Regions from separate parts of the Spirillospora sp. CA-128828 genome, predicted to be linked through region 1. Evidence: predicted binding sites of a transcription regulator. Region 1 holds the regulator's gene; the other holds the start of a gene.

Region 1 (6,160 bases):
CTCTATTGGACGGGCGCCGACTGGTGGGGTGTCGGCCCGGGCGCGCACAGTCACGTCGGCGGGACGCGCTGGTGGAACGTCAAACACCCCGCCGCGTACGCCGCCCGCCTGGCCGAGGGCACCACGCCCGCGCACGCCAGGGAGATCCTGGACGCCGAGGACCGCCGCTTCGAGCGCATCATGCTCGAACTCCGCCTGGCCCAGGGCTGCCCGGCGAACCTCCTCGACGACAAGGCCGCCCGCAGAGCGATCGACGACGGCCTGATCGAACGCGCCCCCTACGACCGGGGCCGCGCCGTCCTGACCCGACGCGGCCGCCTCCTGGCCGACGCCGTCCTCCACACCCTGACCTGACCGGCCCCCGCGACTAGCCGGCGACGAAGTCGATCAGCTCTTCCACCCGGCCGAGGAGGGCCGGTTCCAGATCGGTGTAGGTGTTGACCGAGGCGAGGATGCGTTTCCAGGCCGCGCCCGTGTCGTCGCCCCAGCCGAGTTCGGCCACGACGCCCTCTTTCCAGGAGATGCCGCGCGGGATGCGGGGCCAGGCGCGGATGCCGACGGCCGCGGGCTTGACGGCCTCCCATATGTCGATGAACGGGTGACCGGTGACGAGGACGTGCGGCGACGTGACCTGCGCCGCGATCCTGGACTCCTTGGACCCTTCCACCAGATGGTCGACGAGGACGCCGAGTCGGCGCTCCTCGTCCGGGGCGAACTCCTCGACGATGGCGGGCAGGTCGTCCACGCCTTCGAGGTACTCCACGACGACGCCCTCGACCCGCAGGTCGTGGCCCCAGATCTTCTCGGCCAGCTCCGCGTCGTGGACGCCCTCCACGTAGATGCGGCTCTCCTTGGCCACCCGTGCCCGCAGGCCCTCGACGGCGACGGACCCGGACGCCGAGCGCGCCGGGCCCCTCGGCGCGGCGCCCGGCCTGACCAGGGTGACCGGCTCGCCGTCGATGAGGAACCCGGACTTGGTCAGCGGGAACACCCGGCGCTTGCCGAACCGGTCCTCCAGGGTGACGCCGAACTTGTCGCAGCCGACGACGGCCCCGCAGAAGCCGCTGCCGGGGTCCTCGGCCACCAGTCCCGGCTCCGCCGGGACCTCGGGGATCTGTCCCTTGCGGGGCCTGCGCCAGTCGCCGGCCAGCACGTCGTTTCCGTAGTTCTTACTCCGCACGGGTCCGCACATTAACCCGGCGGGAGGCCCGGGCGGCGTCGTCCCTCGTCTCCCGGCGTGGCGTCCGCGCCCGATACGGATAGGATCGCGCAGCCATGCGGGGAGTGCGCGGGCGCTCCAGCCGAGCCCTCCGGGCCGTAGACTTGGCACTCGGGAGTAAGGAGTGCCAGTTGCACGGGCCGGCCGGACGAAGGAGGTGACAACGTGCTGGACGACCGGAAACTCGCGGTCCTGCGCGCCATCGTCGAGGACTACGTCTCCACCAACGAGCCGGTGGGCTCCAAGGCGCTGGCGGACCGGCACAACCTCGGCGTGTCGCCGGCGACCATCCGCAACGACATGGCGGTGCTGGAGGAGCAGGGCTACATCGCCCAGCCGCACACCAGCGCCGGGCGCGTCCCCACCGACAAGGGCTACCGGCTGTTCGTCGACCGGCTGTCCACGATCAAGCCGCTGTCGGTCGCCGAGCGCCGCGCGATCGAGACGTTCCTGTCCGGCGCGTACGACCTCGACGACGTCGTCGGCCGGACGGTGCGGCTGCTGGCGCAGCTGACCCGGCAGGTCGCGGTGGTCCAGTACCCGTCGCTGACCCGCTCGTCGGTGCGGCACGTGGAGCTGGTCCCCGTCGCGGAGGGGCGGCTGCTGCTCGTCCTGATCACCGACACCGGCCGGGTGGAGCAGCGCGTCATCGAGACCGGGTCGATCTCCGAGGAATCGATCGGGCACCTGCGGGCGTTGCTCAACACGTGCCTGGACGGGCTCGGGCTCGGCGACGTCCCGGCCGCCGTCGCGGACCTGCCCGACAAGGTGGGGCCGGACGACCGGCCGATCGCGGCGGCGGTCCTGTCCGTCCTGCTGGAGACACTCGTCGAGAAGCACGAGGAGAAGATCGTCTTCGCCGGGGCGGCCAACCTCGCCGCCGTGGACTTCTCGCAGAGCCTGCGGGAGGTGCTGGTGGCGCTGGAGGAGCAGGTCGTCCTGATGCGGCTGCTCGGCGAGACCGGCGACTCCTCTACAGTTACGGTGCGGATCGGCACCGAGAACCCCGACCTGGGGCTCAGATCGACCTCGGTGGTCGCCGCCGACTACGGGGTGGGCGATCTCACCTTGGCCCGGCTTGGAGTTCTCGGGCCTACACGCATGGATTACCCCAGCACGATGGGAGCGGTACGGGCAGTGGCACGCTACGTGGGACAGATCCTGGCGGGGTCGTAAGTGGCGAACGACTACTACGCGACCCTGGGCGTCCGGCGGGACGCCAGCGCCGACGAGGTCAAGAGGGCCTACCGCCGGCTCGCGCGGGAACTCCACCCGGACGTCAACCCGGATCCGGAGACGCAGGAGAAGTTCAAGGAGATCACCCAGGCGTACGAGGTGCTCTCCGATCCGAAGAAGCGCGAGATGTACGACCTCGGCGCGGATCCGTTCGCGTCCGCGGGCGGTCCGGGGGCCGGCGGGTTCGGCGGCGCCGGATTCCCGTTCAGCGACATCATGGACGCCTTCTTCGGCACCGCGACGTCGCGGGGCCCGCGGTCGCGGGCCCGCCGCGGCCGGAACGCGACGCTGCGGGTCGAGCTCGACCTCGGCGAGACCGCGTTCGGCACGACCCGGGAGCTGTCCATCGACACCGCGGTCGCCTGCACCACCTGCGAGGGTTCGGGCTGCGCGCCCGGCACCCATCCGGAGACCTGCGAGACGTGCCACGGCCGCGGCGAGGTGCAGCAGGTCCAGCGCTCCTTCCTCGGCCAGGTCATGACGGCCCGGCCGTGCCCTGCGTGCGGCGGGTTCGGCTCGGTGATCCGCAACCCGTGCACCGAGTGCTCCGGCGACGGCCGGGTCCGCACCCGGCGCACCGTCAAGGTCAAGATCCCGGCCGGCGTGGAGAACGGCATCCACATCCAGCTCGCCGGCGAGGGCGAGGTCGGCCCCGGCGGCGGCCCGCCCGGCGACCTGTTCCTGGAGATCGTGGAGAAGCCGCACCCGATCTTCGAGCGGGAGGGCGACGACCTGCACTGCACGGTCGAGATCCCGATGACGGCGGCGGCGCTCGGCACCAGCGTCACGATCGAGACACTGGACGCGGCCGAGAGCGTCGACATCAAGCCCGGCACGCAGTCGGGGCAGGTCATCACGCTCTACAACCGGGGCGTCCGGCACCTCAACGAGAGCGGCCGCGGCGACCTGATGATCCACGTGAACGTGGAGACGCCGAACCGGCTGGACGAGGAGCAGGAGGAGCTCCTGCGCCGCCTCGCGGCCCTGCGCGGCGAGGAACGCCCCCCGGGCAAGTTCGCCCCCGGGCAGCGCAGCGGCGTGTTCTCCCGCATAAAGGACGTGTTCAACCAGCACTGAAGCGCAGTGGCGGCGGCCTACCAGGAGGGCCGCCGCGGCGATTCGGAGCATCCGGGGGGCCCAGATGAACCCCGCACATGAACCGGGAGTGCGCGCATGAGTCCGCCGGTCTTCCTCGCGGGGACGGACGCGCTCGAACGCGACCGGGTCCTGCTGGACGGGCCCGAAGGGCGGCACGCCGCGGCGGTGCGGCGGCTGCGGCCCGGTGAGCGCGTCGACCTGACCGACGGCGAGGGACTGCTCGCCGAATGCGTCGTCACCGCCGCCGACCGCGCGTCCCTCACCCTGGACGTGCTGGTCCGGCACCGAGAGCCGCCGCCCTCGCCGCGCCTCGTGGTCGTCCAGGCCCTCCCGAAGGGCGACCGGGGCGAGCTGGCCGTGGAGACCATGACCGAGGTCGGCGTGGACGAGATCGTCCCGTGGTCGGCGGCCCGGTGCGTCACCCGGTGGCGTCCGGAACGCCGCGACAAGGCCCTCGGGCGCTGGCGCGCGACGGCCCGCGAGGCAGGCAAGCAGGCCCGGCGCGGCCGGCTGCCCGAGGTGCCGGAGCTGGCGTCCACCGAAGAGGTCGCCGGACGGATCGCCGACGCGTCGCTGGCCCTGATCCTGCACGAGGAGGCCGAGGCGCCGCTGAGCGCGGTGGAGCCGCCCGCCGAGGGCGAGATCGTCCTCGTGGTCGGCCCGGAGGGCGGGATCAGCGGCGAGGAACTCGACCGGTTCCGCGACGCCGGCGGGCGCGCCACCCGGCTCGGCCCGACCGTCCTGCGCACCTCGACGGCCGGTGTCGCCGCGGCCAGCGTGCTGCTGGCCGCCACCGGCCGCTGGTAGCGCCTGTCAGGGAGAGGTCCCGGCCGCGCCCTGCTCGGTGGTGTTCGCGGGCTCGCTCGACGCGGGCGGCGTCGGCTGGTCGGTCGGCTTGCCCGGGTCGGGCGTCGTGGACGTGGGCGGCGTCGGCGTCGTGGTCGGCGTCTGCGACGGCGTCTCGCTCGGGCACGGTGTGGCGGCCGGGGCCGGGGTGGTCGCCGTGCCGGGCGAGGCGGTGGCCGCGGAGGCCCCGGGCGACGGGATGCTGCAGGACGACAGACCCGGCGAGGTGCTCGGGCTCGGCGTCTGCGAGGTGCTCGGGCTGCCGGACGCGCTGCCGCCCGCCGACGACGGGACGGGGAACTCCGGGCCGCCCCCGGCGCCCGTCCGGTCCCCGTCGGTGCTGTCGTGCCCGCCGCCGGACGGGCTGTTGCTGCCCACCGACTGCTGGATCAGGTCGATCGTCTGCGGGGCCGTCACGCCGATCCCGGCGATCACGACGGCGGCGGCCACGGCGAGGACGGGGCGCGCCCAGTTCACGGTGAACCGGTCGAACCCGAAGCGGGCCGGGCCGAACCGTCCGAGACCGAACCGGCGGCCCTGGCCGTCGGCTATGCGGGCCCGGATGCGCTCCAGGCCGTCGCCCGCGGGGTTGACCGAGTCCGCCTCCGCGTGCAGGGCGCGGCGCAGGATCTCGCCGTGCTCGTCGTGGGGGTCGGTGGTCATGAGAACTGCTCCAGGACGTTGCGTAGCGCGGTCATGCCGCGCGCCGTATGACTCTTCACGGCGCCGCGGGAGATGCCCATCGCGTTGGCGATCTCCGCTTCGGACAGATCGGCGTAGTAGCGAAGGACGAGCGCCTCCCGCTGGCGGGCGGGGAGCCGGGACAGCGCGTCGATGACCGCCGAGCGTTCCAGCTCCCCGATGGCCCCGGCCTCCGCGCTCGGCGCGTCCGGCAAGCCCTTCGGGGCGTACTTCTCGACGACGGCGCGGTGCCGGAGCACCGATCGCGACCGGTTGACCACCGACTGGCGCAGGTACGACAGTGCCTTGTCGGGATCGCGGAGCCGGCGCCAGCCGCCGTGCATGGCGACGAACGCGTCCTGGACGACCTCCTCGGCCGTCCCCGCGTCCCGGACGAGCATGGCCGCAAGGCGCACGAGCGAACGGTAGTTGGCGCTGTAGAGCGCGGTCACCGCTTGGTCGGCATCCCAGGCGGCGGCCACCGCTCCCGCCGTGCCCCTGGCCACGAGGGTCTCGGTCACGTCAGTTGGACGCGCACCCTCGTCGTCCGGTTTACGAAAGGGCATGTCCTGGTTTGCCTCGGTCACCTATCCGCCGCCTTTGCCGGCCCCCCGCCGTCCATTCGGACGGTCGCGCTCGGCCGGCGTGAACCGGGCGTTCCCCGGCCGGGCGAGGGCGCCGCAATGCCTTGCGAACCGGGGGGTACGCCTTGAGCTGACAACCTTAACCAGTGACCGGTCGGAATGCCGACCGGCGCCGAAGGTTGATCACCGAAAACCCTATCCACTGCGCGGCGCGGGAAGCCATGCCCGCGCTGGTCTCGATAGGATTCCGGGGCGGTCACGGACCGTACTGGAGGGGAGACAGATGACCGACTGCCTGTTCTGCAAGATCGTTTCCGGGGACGTGCCCGCCAAGATCGTCCGGGAGTCGGCGGGGACCGTCGCGTTCCGCGACATCAACCCCCAGGCGCCCACGCACGTGCTGGTCATCCCGCGTGACCACCACCCCACCGTCGGTGAGCTCGCCGCCTCCGACGCCGAGCTGCTCGCCGAGATGGTGCGCGAGGCCCACCAGGTC
Region 2 (6,160 bases), 1.3 Mb from region 1:
CGTCGGCAGCACGACCAGGAAGTAGACGATCACGGCGGTGATGACGAACGCGATCGCCGACGTTACGAAGACCCCGTAGGGGAACTTCGTGCCGTTGATCGTGACGGCCAGCCCGGTGTAGTCGGGCTTGCCGCCGATCAGCGCGATCAGCGGGGTGATGAAGGAGGTCGCGAAGTCCTTCACGAGGCTGGCGAACGCGGCTCCGACGACGAACGCCACCGCGAGGTCGACCAGGTTCCCGCGGAAGAGGAACTTCTTGAATCCACCCATTTGCCGGCTCCAGGGATTGTCGGGGGTGCGCCCCTGGCTGAGAGGCACCGGAACGGCTACGGATCGTAATGAAACCCTCGCGGTTCGCCAAGTCGGGCGCATGAACGATCTCTGAGGGCTCGGCGCGACCTCAGTGACCGGTGATCGTCAGCGTCAGCGGCGCGCCGGCCCCCGCGATCGCCACCGCCTGGGTCCGGTCGGTCGCGAGCATGACCAGCGCCCCCTCGCGCCCGCCGTCCTCGTCCGGCGGCGGAACCGCGAGGACCGGCACCTCCGACACCACCATCCGGGCCCCGCCCCACCCCGGCCCGGAGCCCGATGGACGGCCGGACGAACGCGCGTCGGCGCCGTGCGTCGTGAGCGGGCCGGACACGGGGGCGTCGTCGGGTGGGAGCCGGAGCGAGGCGCCGTCGGGCGGGGCCGTCAGCACGTCGATGTGGTCGCCGGGGTGAAGGAGCCGGACGGCGTCCGCGTCGGCGATGCGAACCGGTGTGGCCACCGTCCCGGGCCCGTACCCGCGCAGCAGGCCGTCGCCGACGACGCGGGCATCGGTGAGGGGTTCGCCGCGGCGCATGGGACCGGCGATGACGCGGCCCGCGGCGCCCGACCGGAGCGCGCCGGACGGGACGGCGGCCGCCGGCAGTTCCAGGTACCGCAGGTCGGACGGGGCGAGGGCCGTCCCCGCCGGAAGGTCGCGGGCGGCGCCGAGGACGCGGACGGACGGCGGCGGCCCCGGGCGGAGCGCCAGGAGGGCGAGGCCCGCGGCGGCCGCGGCGAACAGCGCCGCCAGCGGCCGCCGCAGGCGGGCTAAGCGGGCGTTCACGGCAGTTCCAGGGGGAGCTTGATGCCGTCCAGGGTGTTCGGGCAGGGGCAGGACCGTTCGGCGGGCAGCGCCTTGACGACGTCCGCGACGAGGTCGCGCAGTCGGCCGATGTTCTGGCCGAAGACGCGGAGGACCTCCTCCATCGTGACGCCCTCGCCCTCCTCGATGCCGGCGTCGAGGTCGGTGACGAGGCACAGGGAGGTGTAGCAGAGCGCCAGTTCCCGGGCGAGGACGGCCTCGGGATGGCCGGTCATCCCGATCAGCGCCCAGCCCTGGGAGGCGAACCACTGGGACTCCGCCCGGGTCGAGAAGCGGGGGCCCTCGATGACGACGAGGGTGCCGCGGTCGACCGGGTCCCACCCGGACGTCCGGGCGGACTCCACGGCGGCGCGACGGCCCGCCGGGCAGTACGGGTCGGAGAACGACACGTGCACGGCCGCGCCCTCGTCGTAGAAGGTCTGGTCGCGCCCGGACGTCCGGTCGGCGAGCTGGTCGGGCACGGCCAGGGTGCCGGGGCCGTAGTCGGGGGTGAGGGAGCCGACCGCGCAGGGGCCGAGCACCTGCCGGACGCCGAGGGACCGCAGCGCCCACATGTTCGCCCGGTACGGGATCCGGTGCGGCGGGAACCGGTGGTCGCGGCCGTGCCGGGGGACGAACGCGACGCGGCGGCCCGCCAGTTCGCCGATCGCGATGGGGTCGCTCGGCGGGCCGTACGGGGTGTCGACCCGCACCTCCTCGATGTCGTCGAGGAACGAGTAGAACCCTGAGCCGCCGATGACCCCGATCTCGGCGGCGGGCTGGGAGGCGGAAGGCTGAGTGGACATGGCGCCGACACTAGCCACCCGGGCCGCCGCCCCGGCAGGCCGTCCGCCGATTGTGGATAACTCCGCGAAGAAGGGGCCCGGCCGAAGCCGGACCCCTTCCTCCCCGGGGCCCGGCCGAAGCCGGACCCCTTCTTCCCCGGGGCCCGGCCGGAGCCGGGCGCCTTCACATCGCCGGGTACGCCGTCAGCCGACGGGGTCGAGGATCTTGGGCGGGGCGGAGGCCTGCTTCTTGGCGAGCCGGCCCGGGGCCCAGATCCGCCGGCCGATGTCGTACGACAGGGCGGGCAGCAGCAGCGACCGGACGATCAGGGTGTCGAGCAGCACGCCGAACGCGACCGCGAAGCCCATCTCGACCATGCCCACCAGGGGCAGCGTGACCATGGACGCGAACGTGGCCGCCAGCACCAGGCCGGCCGAGGTGATCACGCCGCCGGTGACGGTGAGGCCGCGCTGGATGCCGCGGCGGGTGCCGAGCGCCTGCGACTCCTCCCGGACGCGGTGCATCAGGAAGATGTTGTAGTCGACCCCCAGCGCGACCAGGAAGATGAACGTCAGCAGCGGGAAGCCGGAGTCGGTGCCCTCGAAGCCGAAGCCGTGCTCGAAGATCAGCGCGCAGGCGCCGAGCGAGGCGAGGAACGACAGCACCACGGTGCCCATCATCAGCAGCGGCGCGACGACGGCGCGCAGCAGCGCGATGAGGATCAGGAACACCACGCCCAGCACGATCGGGATGATCAGCTTGTTGTCGCGGGCGGAGGCGCGCTTGATGTCCAGCTGCGTCGCGGTCATGCCGCCGACCTTGGCGTCCGCGGACGGGACCGAGTGCGCCGCGGCCCGCAGCCGGTCGATGGTCGTGCGCGCTGCCTCGCTGTCGGCCGGGTCCTTGAGGGTGGCCTCGTACTTGACCAGTCCGTTCGCCGTGACCGGCGGGCCGACCTCGGCGACGCCGGGCGTCCCGCGGAGGGTCTGCGCGAGCGGGCCGGACGCCGGTGCGGACCCGATGACCACGGCCGGCGAACCCGAACCGGCGGGGTAGTGCCGGGCGACGACCGCGGAACCCTTCACCGAGTCGGGCTTTCCGGTGAACTGTCCCGCGTCCGACAGGCCGTCCGCCTTGAGCGAGCCCAAGCCGAGGGTGAGGGCGATCAGTCCGAGCATGGTCACGGCCCAGAGCGCGCGCGGGCGCCTGCCGACCAGACCGGCCACGCGGTTCCACATGCCGTGCTCGGCCTCGTAAGCCTCCGGCTTCAGGTACTTCTCGTCGTACCGGGGGACCAGCGGCCAGAACAGCCAGCGGCCGAAGATGACGAGGAGGGCCGGCAGGAGGGTCGTCATGGCGGCGAGCGCGGTGAGGACGCCGGCGGCGGCCACGGGGCCCATGCCCACGGTGGAGTTCATGTCGGCGAGCAGCAGGCACAGCAGACCGATCGCGACGGTGGCGGCGGACGCGATGATGGCGGGCCCCGCGCGGTGCAGCGCGTACGCCATGGCCTCGTGCCGGTCCTCGTGCCGGTGCAGTTCCTCCCGGTAGCGCGCGACGAGCAGCAGCGCGTAGTCGGTGGCGACACCGAAGACGAGGACGGTCAGGATTCCGGCACTCTGGCCGTTGACGGTGAGGTCCGCGTACTTGGCGAGCAGATACACCGTGGATTGGGCGAGCCCTAGGGCGAAGACGGCGCCGAGCACAGGGACGAACCACAGGATCGGGCTGCGGTAGATGAAGAGCAGCAGGACGATGACGACGAGCCCTGCGGCCATGAGCAGGAAGCCGTCGAGGCTCTGGAAGACCTCGAACTGGTCGGCGCCACCACCGGCGGGGCCGGTGACGTGCGCGGTCAGTCCGGGAGGTCCGCGCTTGGCGAGGTCGCGCGCCTGGTCGACGGCGCCGGTGAGGTCCACGTCCGTCAAGGGCACGAGGGTTTGCAGGGCTTTGCCGTCCTTGGACGGGAACGGCCCCTGTGCCTTCTGGGCGCCGGGCAGCTTCTGCAACGCGGCGACGTCCGAGGCGGCCTTGGCCTTGTCCGCCGGGGTGATGCCGCCGGACCGCTCGTAGACGACGACGGCGAGCATCGTCTCGTCCTTGCGGAACTGCTTCTCCAGGCTCACCACCTGGGTGGACTCCGCGCCGCCTGGCAGCCAGGCGGCCGCGTCGTTCTCCTCGACGTCGCCGAGCTTGCCGGCGAGCGGGCCGAGGGCCATCAGCAGGACGACCCACAGGGCCAGGACGGCCCACTTGGTCCGCCGTCCGGCGATCAGTCCGGCCAGGCGGTGTGACCGTCCCCTGGGGGGAGCCGGGCTAGGTGCGCTCATGGTTCCTCTCCTGTGTGCACCGGGCGATTCGAGATATGTCGCGTTCGCGCCAGAATCTCTCGACCCGCGAGATATGTCAAGTACTATCGCGATTACTTCCAGCGCGGGAGGCGCTGGCGAGCTTCTCGAACTAAGAGTCTCTCTAAAGTAGAGCTATGTCAAGCCGGGATGGTTCCGGGCGACCCGGGCCGAATCTCCCATCTCCTCAATGGTCGCCAGGCCGGCCCGCCTGCGCGTCCGGCATGAGGAGGGAAGTCGGCTACCTCCTTCGAGGCACAGAAAAGCCGCCGGCTACATCGGAAGATGTAGCCGGCGGCGTCAGAGCACAGGAAAACCCGGGGGATCCGTCAGCGGATCCCCCGGTGCGCGTACGAGACCTAGAAGGTCAGGCGACCTTCTCAGACGAGGAGGACGACTTGCTGGACGACGACGAGTCGCCCCCAGACGAAGACGACGAGGAGTCAGAGGAGGACGAGGACGCCTTGGCGGAGTCGCCCGAAGAACCGTTGGACTCACCCGAGCCGTTGGACGACCCGTTGGACGAGGCGCCCACGGTCGAGGACGACTTGCCCGAGCCGCGGCTGTCGGTGCGGTAGAAGCCGGAACCCTTGAAGATGATCCCCGCCGCAGAGAAGACCTTGCGGAGCTTGCCGCTGCATGCCGGGCACTCGGTCAGCGCGTCGTCGCTGAACTTCTGCACGACCTCCAGAGGCTCGCCGCACTCGGTGCAAACGTACTGATACGTCGGCACGGTTCCTCCTCGCTGACTCAGTCCGGCGGAGCCCGGACTGGCACTCACTCTGAACGACTGCTAATGGTACCCATGCCTGAAACAGGATTCGCCCCCGGGATGTTCCCCGGCGGGCCGGAGGTCAGCCGCCGGTCTCGCCGAACCATCCCGCCAGCCTGCCCTTCCGGCTGACCGCGCGCAGCCGGCGTTCGGCGGTCTCGCGCACGGCCTCGGTGGTGACCACCAGGAGGGTGTCGCCCGCCTGCAGGGGCGTGGTGGGTTCGGGTACGAAGCTCGCCCCCTCCCGCACGATGAGGGTGATCGACGCGCCGGGCGGCAGCCGCAGCTCGAAGATCTCCACGCCGCTCATCATGGAGTCGGCGGGAATCCGCACCTCCAGCAGGTCGGCGTGCAGTTCCTCCAGCGGCGCCGCCTCGACGTCCAGCTCGCGGGTCTGCTCGTCGCTCTTCAGCCGGCACCAGCGCGCGACCAGCGGCAGCGTCGGCCCCTGGAGCAGCGTGAACACGACGACGATGTTGAAGACGATCGCGAACATCCGGTCGGCGCTCGGGACCTCCGCCACCATCGGGATGGTGGCGAGGACGATCGGGACGGCGCCCCGCAGTCCGGCCCAGGACGCGAACACCTTCTCGCCCCACGACATCCCGAACCCGATCGTGGAAAGCACCACCGACACGGGACGGGCGACGAGCAGCAGCACGAATCCGACGACGAGGGCGGGCACGATCTGGCCGGGAAGGTCGCCGGGATCGGCCAGCAGGCCCAGCATCACGAACAGCCCGATCTGTGCGAGCCATCCGACGCCCTCGGCGAACCCCCTGGTGGCGGGGCGGTGCGGGAGCCGCGAGTTGCCGAGGACGAGCGCGCTCACGTAGACGGCGAGGAATCCGCTGGCATGCAGCAGCGACGTGGCCCCGTATGCGCCGATGGACAGCGACAGGACGGCGATGGGGTAGAGGCCGGACGCGGGCAGCGCGACGCGGCGCAGCGCCTGGGCGCCCAGCCAGCCGACGACGAAGCCGATGATCCCGCCGGCGACCAGCTCGTAGATCATCACGCCGAGCAGTTCGGCCAGGTTGGGGGCGGTGCCGTGCGCGCTGAGCGTGACCACGATGATCACGACGGGCGCGTCGTTGAAGCCGGACTCGGCCTCCAGCAGGCCGGACAGCCGGGACGGCAGCG

Evidence for each region. Region 1 encodes HrcA, which represses chaperone genes, less so after heat shock. Its sites were predicted from a motif close to TTGGCACTCTCNNNNNGAGAGTGCCAA; they were not measured.
Region 2: the regulator HrcA is predicted to act here: its motif matches at 5,016-5,042, upstream of ACQPXG_RS08285 (FmdB family zinc ribbon protein).

Annotation. Positions count from the first base shown of each region.
Region 1 covers NZ_CP191986.1:2,953,070-2,959,229, forward strand. The annotation lists gene hemW (radical SAM family heme chaperone HemW) at 1-354, shown strand, start outside; gene ACQPXG_RS14725 (DUF3097 domain-containing protein) at 368-1,180, opposite strand; gene hrcA (heat-inducible transcriptional repressor HrcA) at 1,385-2,395, shown strand; gene dnaJ (molecular chaperone DnaJ) at 2,396-3,532, shown strand; gene ACQPXG_RS14740 (16S rRNA (uracil(1498)-N(3))-methyltransferase) at 3,629-4,360, shown strand; gene ACQPXG_RS14745 (hypothetical protein) at 4,367-5,062, opposite strand; gene ACQPXG_RS14750 (SigE family RNA polymerase sigma factor) at 5,059-5,646, opposite strand; gene ACQPXG_RS14755 (histidine triad nucleotide-binding protein) at 5,948-6,160, shown strand, end outside.
Region 2 covers NZ_CP191986.1:1,610,130-1,616,289, forward strand. The annotation lists gene mscL (large conductance mechanosensitive channel protein MscL) at 1-270, opposite strand, end outside; gene ACQPXG_RS08270 (SAF domain-containing protein) at 401-1,093, opposite strand; gene ACQPXG_RS08275 (S-methyl-5'-thioadenosine phosphorylase) at 1,090-1,917, opposite strand; gene ACQPXG_RS08280 (MMPL family transporter) at 2,101-4,227, opposite strand; gene ACQPXG_RS08285 (FmdB family zinc ribbon protein) at 4,613-4,978, opposite strand; gene ACQPXG_RS08290 (potassium/proton antiporter) at 5,100-6,160, opposite strand, start outside.